DNA from 3 places in the Citrobacter sp. LST-B2 genome. Region 2 is predicted to be linked to each of the others. Evidence: predicted binding sites of a transcription regulator. Region 2 holds the regulator's gene; each other region holds the start of a gene.
What was found. Region 2 encodes sigma-54, which starts transcription at its own class of promoters, with help from an activator protein. Its sites were predicted from a motif close to GTTGGCACANNTTTCGCTNT; they were not measured.
Positions count from the first base shown of each region.

Region 1: glnA (glutamate--ammonia ligase) is a predicted target of sigma-54. The motif match lies at 2,615-2,634, and genes of this name have one in related genera.
Region 3: ACQ0PY_RS07180 (amino acid ABC transporter substrate-binding protein) is a predicted target of sigma-54. The motif match lies at 2,393-2,412, and genes of this name have one in related genera.

Region 1 covers NZ_CP192598.1:4,920,811-4,925,076, reverse strand. Annotated here, with positions in the region: gene glnL (nitrogen regulation protein NR(II)) at 1-847, opposite strand, end outside; gene glnA (glutamate--ammonia ligase) at 1,120-2,529, opposite strand; gene typA (ribosome-dependent GTPase TypA) at 2,906-4,266, shown strand, end outside.
Region 2 covers NZ_CP192598.1:553,966-558,231, reverse strand. Annotated here, with positions in the region: gene lptA (lipopolysaccharide ABC transporter substrate-binding protein LptA) at 1-41, shown strand, start outside; gene lptB (LPS export ABC transporter ATP-binding protein) at 48-773, shown strand; gene rpoN (RNA polymerase factor sigma-54) at 821-2,254, shown strand; gene hpf (ribosome hibernation promoting factor) at 2,277-2,564, shown strand; gene ptsN (PTS IIA-like nitrogen regulatory protein PtsN) at 2,680-3,171, shown strand; gene rapZ (RNase adapter RapZ) at 3,205-4,059, shown strand; gene npr (PTS phosphocarrier protein NPr) at 4,056-4,266, shown strand, end outside.
Region 3 covers NZ_CP192598.1:1,534,690-1,538,955, forward strand. Annotated here, with positions in the region: gene gltK (glutamate/aspartate ABC transporter permease GltK) at 1-301, opposite strand, end outside; gene gltJ (glutamate/aspartate ABC transporter permease GltJ) at 301-1,041, opposite strand; gene ACQ0PY_RS07180 (amino acid ABC transporter substrate-binding protein) at 1,205-2,113, opposite strand; gene lnt (apolipoprotein N-acyltransferase) at 2,493-4,031, opposite strand; gene corC (CNNM family magnesium/cobalt transport protein CorC) at 4,055-4,266, opposite strand, start outside.

The DNA.
Region 1 (4,266 bases), 730 kb from region 2:
TACGCGCCGCCAGGCGATAGCGCTCGCCGTGCAGCGTGAGCTGGAACGCGGTACGGGTACGTAGCACAATCTCCCCACCGTCTGCCCCCAGAGCCTGCAATGCATTACGGACAATATTCAACAACACCTGCTCGATCTGTTCCGGGTCGTGCGGCAATTCCGGTAGGCTGGGATCGTAATCGCGGACCAGCGTGACGTTGGCCGGTAATTCCATAGAAACCAGCGCCACCACGCGCTCTGCCACCTTATGAATGCTTTCCGTGACATGCGTTCCCGGCATCTGCGGGCCCAACAGCCTGTCGACCAGATTACGCAGTCGATCAGCCTGTTCAATAATGACTTTGGTGTATTCCAGCAGCGCCGGGTCGGGCAGGGCTTTACTTAATAGCTGTGCAGCGCCGCGTAAGCCACCGAGCGGGTTTTTAATCTCGTGTGCCAGTCCTCGCACCAGATCGCGCGCAGCGACCTGCTGAGCGTGCTGTAGCTGCTCCTGGCTCAGGCGGCGCTGATTATCCATCGGCGCCATTTCGAGCAGGATCTGGCCGTCTGGCAAACGCTGCGCGGTGAGCGAAAGAATGTGTGAACGCCCATCAATCACCAACGTGACCTCATTGTCGGTAAACCCTTGTCCCGCCTCTAAGCTTTCACGCATCAGTTCGATATTCAAAGAAAAATAGCTCAGGAGTTCAGGAAGCGGCGTACCAAACAGTTTGCGGGAGCTTTGGGCGAGTAACTGCTGCGCGGCCGGGTTGGCGTAATGCACCGCCAGCTCATCGTCGACCAGTAAGATGCTGTTGATTAAAGAATTGAGGATCTGCCCAGCATCGGGCAGCGTGCCTGTTGCCATACAGCAGTCTCCTGAAAAATTTGCACCAATTTAGTGCATTATAGCTTTTTATGTAGAAAAAGCGCGAAGGATCAGATTGTTGACGGTGAAAAAAGCCCATCGTGAGATGGGCTAAAAGTTTCCACGGCAACTAAAAAACACCTGACGTCTTTCACGCCGCTGCTGCGTTGGCTACCTTCGCTCACCCCAGTCACATCGTTATCCTGTTCCTGGGGATTCGCTCCGTTGCCGCCTTGCCGCAACGTGAAATTCGTCGGGCTTTTAAGATACAGTTAAACGCTGTAGTACAGCTCAAACTCTACCGGGTGCGGCGTCATACGTACGCGGTCGTTTTCTTCAATACGCAGCGCGATGTAAGCATCGATAGCTTCATCAGTGAACACGCCGCCCGCTTTCAGGAACTCGCGATCCAGGTTCAGCTCGTTCAGTGCTTCTTCCAGAGAACCTGCAACCTGTGGGATCTCTTTCGCTTCTTCCGGCGGCAGGTCGTACAGGTTTTTGTCCATGGCTTCGCCAGGGTGGATCTTGTTCTTAATGCCGTCAAGACCGGCCATCAGCAGTGCTGCAAAGCACAGGTACGGGTTCGCTGCCGGATCCGGGAAACGGACTTCGATACGACGTGCTTTTGGAGACGCGACCACTGGAATACGGATAGAGGCAGAACGGTTACGGGCAGAGTAAGCCAGCATAACCGGTGCTTCGTAGCCCGGGACCAGACGCTTGTATGAGTTGGTGGTCGGGTTCGCAAGGGCGTTAATCGCTTTAGCGTGTTTGATTACGCCGCCGATGTAGTACAGCGCTTGCTCAGACAGGCCCGCATATTTGTCGCCAGAGAACAGGTTGGTACCGTTCTTGGACAGGGACATGTGGCAGTGCATACCGGAACCGTTATCGCCGAACATCGGTTTTGGCATAAAGGTCGCGGTTTTGCCGAAGCGGTGAGCGACGTTGTGTACCACATATTTGTAGATCTGAATTTCGTCCGCTTTTTTGGTCATGGTGTTGAAGCGGGTTGCCACTTCGTTCTGACCCGCAGTGGCCACTTCATGGTGGTGAGCTTCAACGACCAGGCCCATTTGCTCCATCACCAGACACATTTCAGAACGGATGTCCTGAGCAGAATCTACTGGTGGAACCGGGAAGTAGCCGCCTTTTACTGCCGGACGGTGACCTTTGTTACCACCTTCGTACTGGGTGGAGGAGTTCCAGGCGCCTTCGATGTCATCGATAGCCACGTGAGAACCGGAGATTGACGCGCCGAAACGGATGTCGTCAAACAGGAAGAATTCTGGTTCTGGCCCAAACAGAACGGTATCCGCGATGCCGGTGGAGCGCAGGTATTCTTCAGCACGCTTGGCGATAGAGCGCGGGTCGCGGTCATAGCCTTGCAGGGTGCCAGGTTCCAGGATGTCACAACGGATGATCAGTGTAGAATCCGCGAAGAACGGGTCGATGACTGCGGTAGAAGCATCCGGCATCAGCACCATGTCGGATTCGTTGATGCCTTTCCAGCCACCAATCGAAGAGCCGTCAAACATTTTGCCTTCTTCGAAGAATTCGGCATTTACCTGATGAGCAGGAATCGTGACGTGCTGTTCTTTACCTTTGGTATCAGTGAAGCGCAAATCAACAAACTTCACTTCGTGCTCATTCAGCATCGTCAAAACGTGTTCAGCGGACATACTTAACTCTCCAGATTGGTCATAGTCGTCGTGGTAACGAGGTGTTCAATTCTTTAATCATTGGCCGTGTCGCCGTAAAAAAGATAAAGCGAAATCTGTGCCAACTTTTAAATTGCCCCTAAAAGGCGTTATCATGCGCACCATCGTGCAAAAGGGTTGCACCATGCCGTGTATGTTGCACCAGTATAGTGCTTTAATGTGAACATTAAGCACCATATTGGTGCAATGGACCGTGCATAACCCTTTTAACGCTCCGTGAAAGCGATCACAAAGAAACTCTGCAATACTTGTTTGCGGAGGATGTTTGTGATCCTGTTTTGTAGTGCGATTAATCCGTGTACAATAACGCGCTATTTCTAATGCCTGAGGCAAAGTTGTGATCGAAAATTTGCGTAACATCGCCATCATCGCGCACGTCGACCATGGTAAAACTACCCTGGTTGATAAGCTGCTGCAGCAATCCGGTACGTTCGACTCTCGTGCCGAAACTCAAGAGCGTGTGATGGACTCCAACGATTTGGAGAAAGAGCGTGGGATTACCATCCTCGCGAAAAACACCGCTATCAAATGGAATGATTATCGTATCAACATCGTTGATACCCCTGGGCACGCAGACTTCGGTGGTGAAGTTGAGCGTGTCATGTCCATGGTTGACTCTGTGCTGCTGGTGGTTGACGCATTTGACGGCCCAATGCCGCAGACGCGCTTCGTGACCAAAAAAGCCTTTGCGCATGGCCTGAAGCCGATCGTGGTCATCAACAAAGTTGACCGTCCTGGCGCGCGTCCGGACTGGGTTGTCGATCAGGTATTTGACCTGTTTGTGAACCTCGACGCGACCGACGAACAGCTGGATTTCCCGATCATCTACGCTTCTGCGCTGAACGGTATTGCTGGTCTGGATCACGAAGATATGGCGGAAGACATGACCCCGCTGTATCAGGCGATTGTCGACCACGTACCTGCGCCGGACGTTGACCTTGATGGTCCGTTCCAGATGCAGATCTCTCAGCTGGACTACAACAACTACGTTGGCGTTATCGGTATCGGCCGCATCAAACGCGGTAAAGTGAAGCCGAACCAGCAGATTACTATCGTGGATAGCGAAGGCAAAACTCGCAACGGTAAAGTCGGTAAAGTCCTGACTCACCTGGGTCTGGAGCGTATCGATAGCGATCTGGCAGAAGCAGGCGACATCATCGCGATCACCGGTCTGGGCGAGCTGAACATCTCTGACACCATCTGCGATCCGCAGAATGTGGAAGCGCTGCCGGCACTGTCTGTTGATGAACCGACCGTCACCATGTTCTTCAACGTCAACACCTCTCCGTTCTGTGGCAAAGAAGGTAAATACGTTACCTCTCGTCAGATCCTTGACCGCCTGAACAAAGAGCTGGTGCACAACGTTGCACTGCGTGTTGAAGAAACTGAAGATGCGGACGCGTTCCGTGTATCCGGTCGTGGTGAGCTGCACCTGTCTGTTCTGATCGAAAACATGCGTCGTGAAGGTTTCGAAATGGCGGTTTCCCGTCCGAAAGTTATCTTCCGCGAAATCGATGGTCGTAAACAAGAGCCGTTCGAGAACGTGACGCTGGACGTTGAAGAGCAGCACCAGGGTTCTGTCATGCAGGCACTGGGCGAGCGTAAAGGCGACCTGAAAAATATGAATCCAGATGGCAAAGGCCGCGTACGTCTCGACTACGTGATTCCAAGCCGTGGTCTGATCGGCTTCCGTTCAGA
Region 2 (4,266 bases):
AAAACAAAAACCAGGCTCCGGCTCAGAAAAAGAGTAACTAATTCGTTATGGCAACATTAACTGCAAAGAATCTGGCGAAGGCCTACAAGGGCCGCCGCGTCGTGGAAGATGTCAGCCTGACCGTCAACTCGGGCGAGATTGTCGGTCTGCTTGGGCCGAACGGTGCGGGTAAAACCACCACCTTCTACATGGTCGTCGGCATTGTGCCGCGCGATGCCGGTAACATCATTATTGATGATGAAGACATCAGTCTGCTGCCGTTGCACGCCCGCGCGCGCCGCGGAATTGGCTATCTGCCGCAGGAAGCGTCGATTTTTCGCCGCCTGAGCGTGTACGATAACCTGATGGCCGTACTACAAATTCGTGACGATCTCACCAGCGAACAGCGTGAAGACCGCGCTAACGAGCTGATGGAAGAGTTCCACATTGAGCATCTGCGCGACAACATGGGTCAGTCACTCTCCGGCGGGGAACGTCGCCGTGTGGAAATCGCCCGCGCCCTCGCCGCCAACCCGAAATTTATCCTGCTGGATGAACCCTTTGCCGGCGTTGACCCCATCTCCGTTATCGATATCAAACGCATTATTGAGCATCTGCGTGACAGCGGTCTCGGCGTGTTGATTACCGACCATAACGTCCGCGAAACGCTGGCCGTGTGTGAACGTGCCTATATCGTGAGCCAGGGACACCTGATCGCGCACGGCACGCCGACAGAAATCCTGCAGGACGAACACGTGAAGCGCGTATACCTTGGGGAAGACTTCAGACTCTGATAGGGTAGAAGTTTGCGACGTCATAGCGGGAGAAAACGACTCTGAACATGAAGCAAGGTTTGCAACTCAGGCTGAGCCAACAACTGGCGATGACGCCGCAGCTACAACAGGCGATTCGTCTGTTGCAGTTGTCCACGCTGGAACTGCAGCAGGAACTCCAGCAAGCGCTGGAAAGCAATCCGTTGCTGGAACAAACCGATCTTCACGACGAAGTTGATACCCGCGAAACTCAGGACAGCGAAACGCTGGATACCGCCGACGCGCTCGAACAAAAAGAGATGCCGGAAGAGTTGCCGCTTGACGCCAGCTGGGATGAAATCTACACCGCCGGAACGCCGTCGGGCACCAGCGGCGACTACATTGACGATGAGCTCCCCGTTTACCAGGGTGAAACCACGCAGACTCTACAGGATTACCTGATGTGGCAGGTGGAACTCACCCCGTTCTCCGATACCGACCGCGCAATCGCCACGTCGATTGTAGATGCCGTTGACGATACCGGTTATCTCACCGTTTCGCTGGACGACATCCTCGACAGCATGGGCAATGATGAGGTCGGCCTTGATGAAGTCGAAGCCGTACTCAAACGTATTCAGCGGTTTGATCCCGTAGGCGTGGCGGCAAAAGATCTGCGCGATTGCTTACTGATCCAGCTCTCGCAATTCGACAAATCGACCCCCTTCCTTGAAGAAGCCCGGTTGATCATCAGCGATCATCTCGATCTGCTGGCGAACCACGACTTCCGCACTCTGATGCGCGTCACTCGTCTCAAAGAAGAGGTGCTCAAAGAGGCGGTCAATCTGATTCAGTCACTCGATCCCCGACCCGGGCAGTCGATCCAGACCGGCGAACCGGAATACGTGATCCCGGATGTGCTGGTACGCAAGCATAACGGTCACTGGACGGTTGAGCTCAACGGTGACAGCATTCCCCGCTTGCAGATCAATCAGCACTACGCCGCCATGTGCAACGGTGGGCGTAATGACGCCGACAGCCAGTACATCCGCAGTAATTTGCAGGATGCGAAGTGGTTGATTAAGAGTCTGGAAAGCCGCAATGATACCCTGCTGCGCGTCAGCCGTTGCATCGTTGAGCAGCAGCAAGCCTTCTTTGAGCAAGGCGAAGAATTTATGAAACCGATGGTGCTGGCTGACATCGCCCAGGCCGTCGAGATGCACGAATCGACCATTTCTCGTGTGACGACGCAGAAGTATCTGCACAGTCCACGCGGCATTTTTGAACTGAAGTATTTTTTCTCCAGCCATGTGAATACCGAGGGGGGTGGCGAAGCGTCCTCCACGGCGATCCGCGCACTGGTGAAGAAGTTGATTGCGGCGGAAAACCCCGCGAAGCCTTTGAGCGACAGCAAGCTAACATCGATGCTGTCGGAACAAGGCATCATGGTGGCGCGCCGCACCGTTGCGAAGTACCGAGAGTCTTTATCCATTCCGCCGTCAAACCAGCGCAAACAACTGGTTTGACCCAACCGATAAGGAAGACACTATGCAGCTCAACATCACTGGAAACAACGTCGAGATCACAGAAGCCCTGCGTGACTTTGTGAATACCAAGTTCGCCAAACTCGAACAGTATTTTGACAGGATCAATCAGGTCTATATTGTGTTGAAAGTGGAAAAGGTTACCCACATCTCGGATGCAACACTGCATGTAAACGGTGGCGAAATTCACGCCAGCGCGGAAGGTCAGGATATGTATGCGGCCATTGATGGCCTGATTGACAAGCTGGCAAGACAGCTCACCAAACACAAAGATAAATTGAAACAACACTAATTGTCCGGGCAGTTAGCGGGTGCAGGACGGCCTGTTGTGCAGAACAACAGGCCATTTGTACAGTTAGCGCTCCGAATCCGTTCCGCTGTTGTGGGACGGATTCTTAGGTGAAATTATGATAAATAACGATACGACTCTACAACTGAGTAGTGTACTTAACCAGGAATGTACGCGCAGTGCCGTTCACTGCCAGAGCAAAAAACGCGCGCTGGAAATCATCAGTGAACTGGCTGCAAAACAGCTCAGTCTACCGCCGCAGGTCGTTTTTGAAGCGATCCTGACGCGCGAAAAAATGGGCAGTACCGGCATCGGCAATGGGATCGCCATCCCGCACGGTAAGCTGGAAGAAGATACCCTGCGCGCCGTCGGCGTGTTTGTGCAACTGGAAACGCCCATCGCCTTCGATGCGATTGATAATCAACCTGTTGATCTGCTTTTTGCACTGCTGGTGCCTGCGGATCAAACCAAAACGCACCTGCATACACTATCGCTGGTGGCTAAGCGTCTGGCGGATAAAACCATCTGCCGTCGACTGCGCGCCGCACAGAGCGATGAAGAGTTGTATCAAATCATCACTGACACCGAAGGCGGTCAGGATGAAGCGTAACTCCCCTTTTTCCGTGGTGAGGAGAAACAGTACATGGTACTGATGATCGTCAGCGGTCGTTCAGGGTCAGGTAAATCTGTCGCCCTGCGCGCGCTGGAAGATATGGGCTTTTACTGCGTGGATAACCTTCCCGTCGTATTGTTACCCGATCTGGCTCGCACGCTTGCCGAACGCCAGATTTCGGCTGCCGTCAGCATTGACGTACGCAATATGCCAGAGTCGCCGGAAATTTTTGAGCAGGCGATGAACAACCTGCCCGAGGCGTTCTCGCCGCAGTTGCTGTTCCTCGATGCCGATCGCAACACGTTGATTCGTCGCTACAGCGATACGCGTCGTTTGCACCCTCTCTCCAGCAAGAACCTGTCGCTGGAAAGCGCCATTGATCAGGAAAGTGACCTGCTGGAACCGCTGCGTTCTCGCGCCGACCTGATCGTCGACACCTCAGAAATGTCGGTGCATGAACTGGCTGAAATGCTGCGGACCCGCCTGTTGGGTAAACGTGAGCGTGAACTGACGATGGTGTTTGAGTCCTTCGGCTTTAAGCACGGGATCCCCATCGATGCCGATTACGTTTTCGACGTCCGCTTTCTGCCAAACCCGCACTGGGATCCGAAACTGCGTCCAATGACCGGTCTCGACAAGCCCGTCGCCGCCTTCCTCGACAGACACACAGAAGTACACAATTTTATCTACCAGACTCGCAGCTATCTTGAGCTATGGTTACCCATGCTGGAGACCAACAACCGTAGCTATCTGACCGTGGCTATCGGTTGTACCGGCGGGAAACACCGTTCGGTGTATATTGCAGAACAGCTGGCAGACTACTTCCGCTCACGCGGTAAAAACGTACAGTCACGCCATCGTACGCTGGAAAAACGCAAAACATGACCGTGAAGCAAACTGTTGAAATCACGAACAAGCTGGGCATGCATGCCCGGCCAGCAATGAAGCTCTTTGAATTAATGCAGGGATTTGACGCGGAAGTCCTGCTACGAAATGATGAAGGCACCGAAGCGGAAGCCAACAGCGTCATCGCATTACTGATGCTGGACTCCGCCAAAGGCCGACAGATTGAAGTTGAAGCCTCCGGTCCGC
Region 3 (4,266 bases), 980 kb from region 2:
TTGCTGAAATCAGGCGAATATCGGTTTTCGGCGACAGCCCCAGTACGTCCTGTAATAGCCCCGGCACAATCAGATAGAACCACAACAGTACCATCACCAGCGGGATGGAGCGGAAGACGTTAACGTACGCTTTAGCAAACCAGGCGACAGGCGCAAAACTGGAAAGGCGCATAACGGCGAGAATAGTGCCCCAGACAATACCGATAATCACCGCGGTGACGGTAATTTTCAGCGTAATGAGCAGCCCATCCAGCAGATAGGGCAGGGAAGGGACAATTGAACTCCAGTCGAATTCGTACATTATTTGCCTCCCAGATTGCCAGGCAGGCGGATTTTACGTTCCACCAGACTCATCACCAGCATGATGAAGGCATTAATCAACACATACGCCAGGGTAATGGCGGTAAATGACTCCCAGGCATGCGCCGAGTAATCGAGCAGCTTCCCGGCCTGCGCGGCCATATCGACCAGACCGATGGTCGAGGCGATGGCGGAGTTTTTCACCAGGTTCATCATCTCAGAGGTCATCGGCGGGACGATCACCCGATAGGCGTTAGGCAACAACACGTAGCGGTAGGCCTGCGGCAGGGTCAGTCCCATCGCCAGCGCTGCGTTTTTTTGACCGCGTGGCAGTGACTGAATGGCGGCACGAACCTGTTCGCAAACGCGCGCGGCGGTAAACAGCCCCAGACAGAGCATGGACGATACGAAGAACTGAATATTGGGATCCAGTTCTGCCTTAAACCACATACCAAGATCTTCTGGCAGCAGTTCAGGCACCACCAGATACCAGGTGAAGAACTGGACGATCAGCGGTACGTTACGGAACAGTTCTACATACAGGGTGCCGATCCCGGAAAAGAAGCGATTCGGGACGGTGCGTAAAATGCCAAATAAAGAACCGACCAGGAAGGCAATGATCCAGGCGGTGATGGAAAGTGCGACGGTAACCTGGAAACCGCTCCAGAGCCAGCCGAGATAGGTGGTGTTGCCGAATGGGGCCTGTTGTAAAAAAATGCCCCAGTTCCAGTCTATTGACATACATCTACTCCGAAAAAATAAGGGTAGCAGCGCTACCCTCGAAGATTGTTATCCAGCGTACTTCGGTTTTCAGGCCTGATGGGGAACGACCATCAGGCATATAGTCTGTCCGTGCTGCATAGCAATCGAGAGGGCAAGGAGTTCCCGCCCCATTTCGTTCTAGTTAGTTAAGTGCTTTATCATTCGGTTCTTTGAACAGCGCTTGCATTTCGTCCGACAGTTCGAAGTTCATGTTCAGGTTTTTCGGTGGGATCGGATTTTTGAACCACTTATCAAACCATTTCGCGGCTTCGCCTGAAGTCTGCGCCTGGGCGATGGTGTCATCCATCAGCTTTTTGAACTCAGGATCGTTCTTACGCAGCATGCAGCCGTAAGCTTCCTGAGACTGTGGTTTGCCGACGATTTCCCAGTTGTCCGGTTTCTTCGCCTTCGCGCGTTCACCGGCCAGCAGGGCATCATCCATCATAAAGGCAACGGCGCGACCGCTTTCCAGGGTACGGAAAGAGTCACCGTGGTCTTTAGCGCTGATGATACGCATATCCATTTTTTGCTCGTCGTTCAGCTTGTGCAGCAGAATTTCAGAGGTGGTACCTGAGGTGACAACAACCGCTTTGCCTTTCAGGTCCGGGAAGTCTTTAATGTCGCCGCCTTTTTTCGCCAGCAGACGGGTGCCGACGACAAAGATGGTGTCAGAGAAAGCGGCCTGTTTCTGGCGCTCAAGGTTGTTGGTGGTGGACCCGCACTCAAAGTCGAAAGTGCCGTTTTGCAGCAGCGGAATACGGTTCTGCGACGTAATCGGGATCAGCTTCACCTGCAGATCGGGCTTGTTCAGCTTCTTCTTCACGGCTTCAACGATGGCGTTGGAGTAATCCTGAGAATAACCCACCACTTTCTGCTGATTGTCGTAATAAGAGAACGGCACGGAGGATTCACGGTGACCGACGACGATAACGCCGTTTTTGGCGATCTTGTCCAGCGTGCTGCCTGCGGCAGGGGCCGCATCTTCCGCATGTACCAGACCGGCTGACATTCCCATTACCAGCATTGCTGCGGCTAGCTTACGTAATTGCATATCCAACTCCTTATCGTCTGCGCCGTCGACGCAGTGATACCTATTGTGAGTGTCTGTGTTGTTATCACCTGCAACTTAAGCGTGCAGTGTTTTACCTGTTTGTTAACATTTAGTCTGGCTTAATGTAAAGATATTGCTGCGTTATTGTTTATTTTTGCGAAGTGCGCCGCACCGTTTAGAGGCAAAAATCCCTCGTTGCACCGTTTCGGTGCTACCGGTGAACTGCTTTAGTGCGACGACGTTGCGCTGAACGCCAAAAACAGGTTTGCCTTTGTTAACAAAGCAATAGGCGTGCCAGAATGGAAGAAGAGGATGGAGAATGGTAGGCCGGATAAGACGCGTAAGCGCGGTTATCCGGCCTGATGCAGGGAGAAATCGATTATTTACGACGTTGACGCAAACTCATTAACACGGCGGCAAAACCGAACAGCGCGGTCAGGAACCACAGCGGCCAGTTGCCAGTGCGAGCATATGGCGTTAAGCCTGTTGTTGGCGTTACATCGGCGGTTAACACCTGGCGCGTAAATTGCGGGATCATCGCCTGAATCTCGCCCTGCGGACCAATCACCGCTGTAATACCGTTGTTAGTACTGCGCAGCAGGGGGCGTGCCAGCTCCAGCGAGCGCATCCGCGCCATCTGGAAATGCTGCCAAGGACCAATCGACTTACCAAACCACGCATCGTTGGAGATGGTTAGCAGAAAGTCCGTGTCCGGGCGGAAGTTATCGCGTACCTGTTCACCCAGAATGATCTCGTAGCAAATCGCGGCAGTCAGTGCTAAACCGTGCGCATGCAGCTGCGGCTGAATGTACGGGCCACGGCTGAACGAGGACATCGGCAGGTCAAAGAACGGCGCTAAGGGGCGAAGAATGGATTCCAGCGGCACAAACTCACCAAACGGCACCAGATGGTTTTTGTTGTAGCGGTTGGTGGAGTCATAACGGTAAGGATTGTCTTTCCCCAACGTGATGATGGTGTTGTAGGTGTCGTAACGGTTCTGCTTGTTCAGTCGCGCATCGACAATACCGGTAATCAGCGAGCTGTTCTTCGAACGCAACAGGTCATCCAGCATGCCCAGAAAGCGCTGCTGGTTGATTTCCAGATCCGGAATGGCGGATTCCGGCCAGATGATCAGCTGCGATTTCCCCATTTCGGGCTGCGTCGCATCCAGATAGATCTTGAGCGTATTCATCAACTGGCCTTCGTCCCATTTCAACGACTGCGGGATATTGCCCTGAACCAGCGACACGCGGGTTGTTCTTTCCGGCTCCAGGGTGAACCACTGGATATAGCGCAGTGGGAAAGGGAGCGCGAAAAGAACGATGGCGACCACCAGCGGACGCCAGTTACGGCTGACCAGCGAGAGAACCAGCAATCCGCTGACCATCATCAACAGGAAGTTTATGGCTTCGACACCCATTACCGGTGCCAGCCCTTTCAGCGGGCCGTCGATCTGACTGTAGCCGAACTGCAGCCATGGAAATCCGGTCAGCACCCAGCCACGCAGAAATTCCGTTAGCTGCCAGACCACCGGTGCGGCAATGGCAACCCGCAGCCAGCTGGTTTTTGGCCACAGACGCGCAAGTACGCCAGCAAACAGTCCGGTATATAGTGAAAGGTATGCCGCGAGCAGCACCACAAGGAAGACGTTCACCGGGCCTGGCATCCCGCCAAACTGCGCGATGCTGACGTAAACCCAGTTGATACCTGTACCGAAGAGTCCCAGTCCCCAGAAATAGCCGATAGCAGCTGACTGACGCGGGCGACGATTCAGGGTGAGTGCCTGCAAGCCCATCAGCGACACAATCGCAGCGGGCCAGATGTCATAAGGAGAAAAAGCCAGCGTACCGCAGGCACCGAATAATAACGCCAGCAGCAGGCGAATGCGCTGGCGTTCAAGTAATGAGGCAAAAGCCATTGAGTTCTTCTTCCCGTTCGGTGTTATTCGTCCAGTTTTGGCTGGGGGGAGTCATCCGGAATTCTGACGTGAACCTGAATAATACGACGGCTGTCGGCCATAGCCACTTTGAACTGGTAACCATCGATATCAATGGTTTCACCCCGTGCGGGCAGGTGACCAAACGCCTGCATCACCAGACCCCCAATGGTATCGACTTCTTCGTCGCTAAAGCTGGTGCCGAAGGCATCATTGA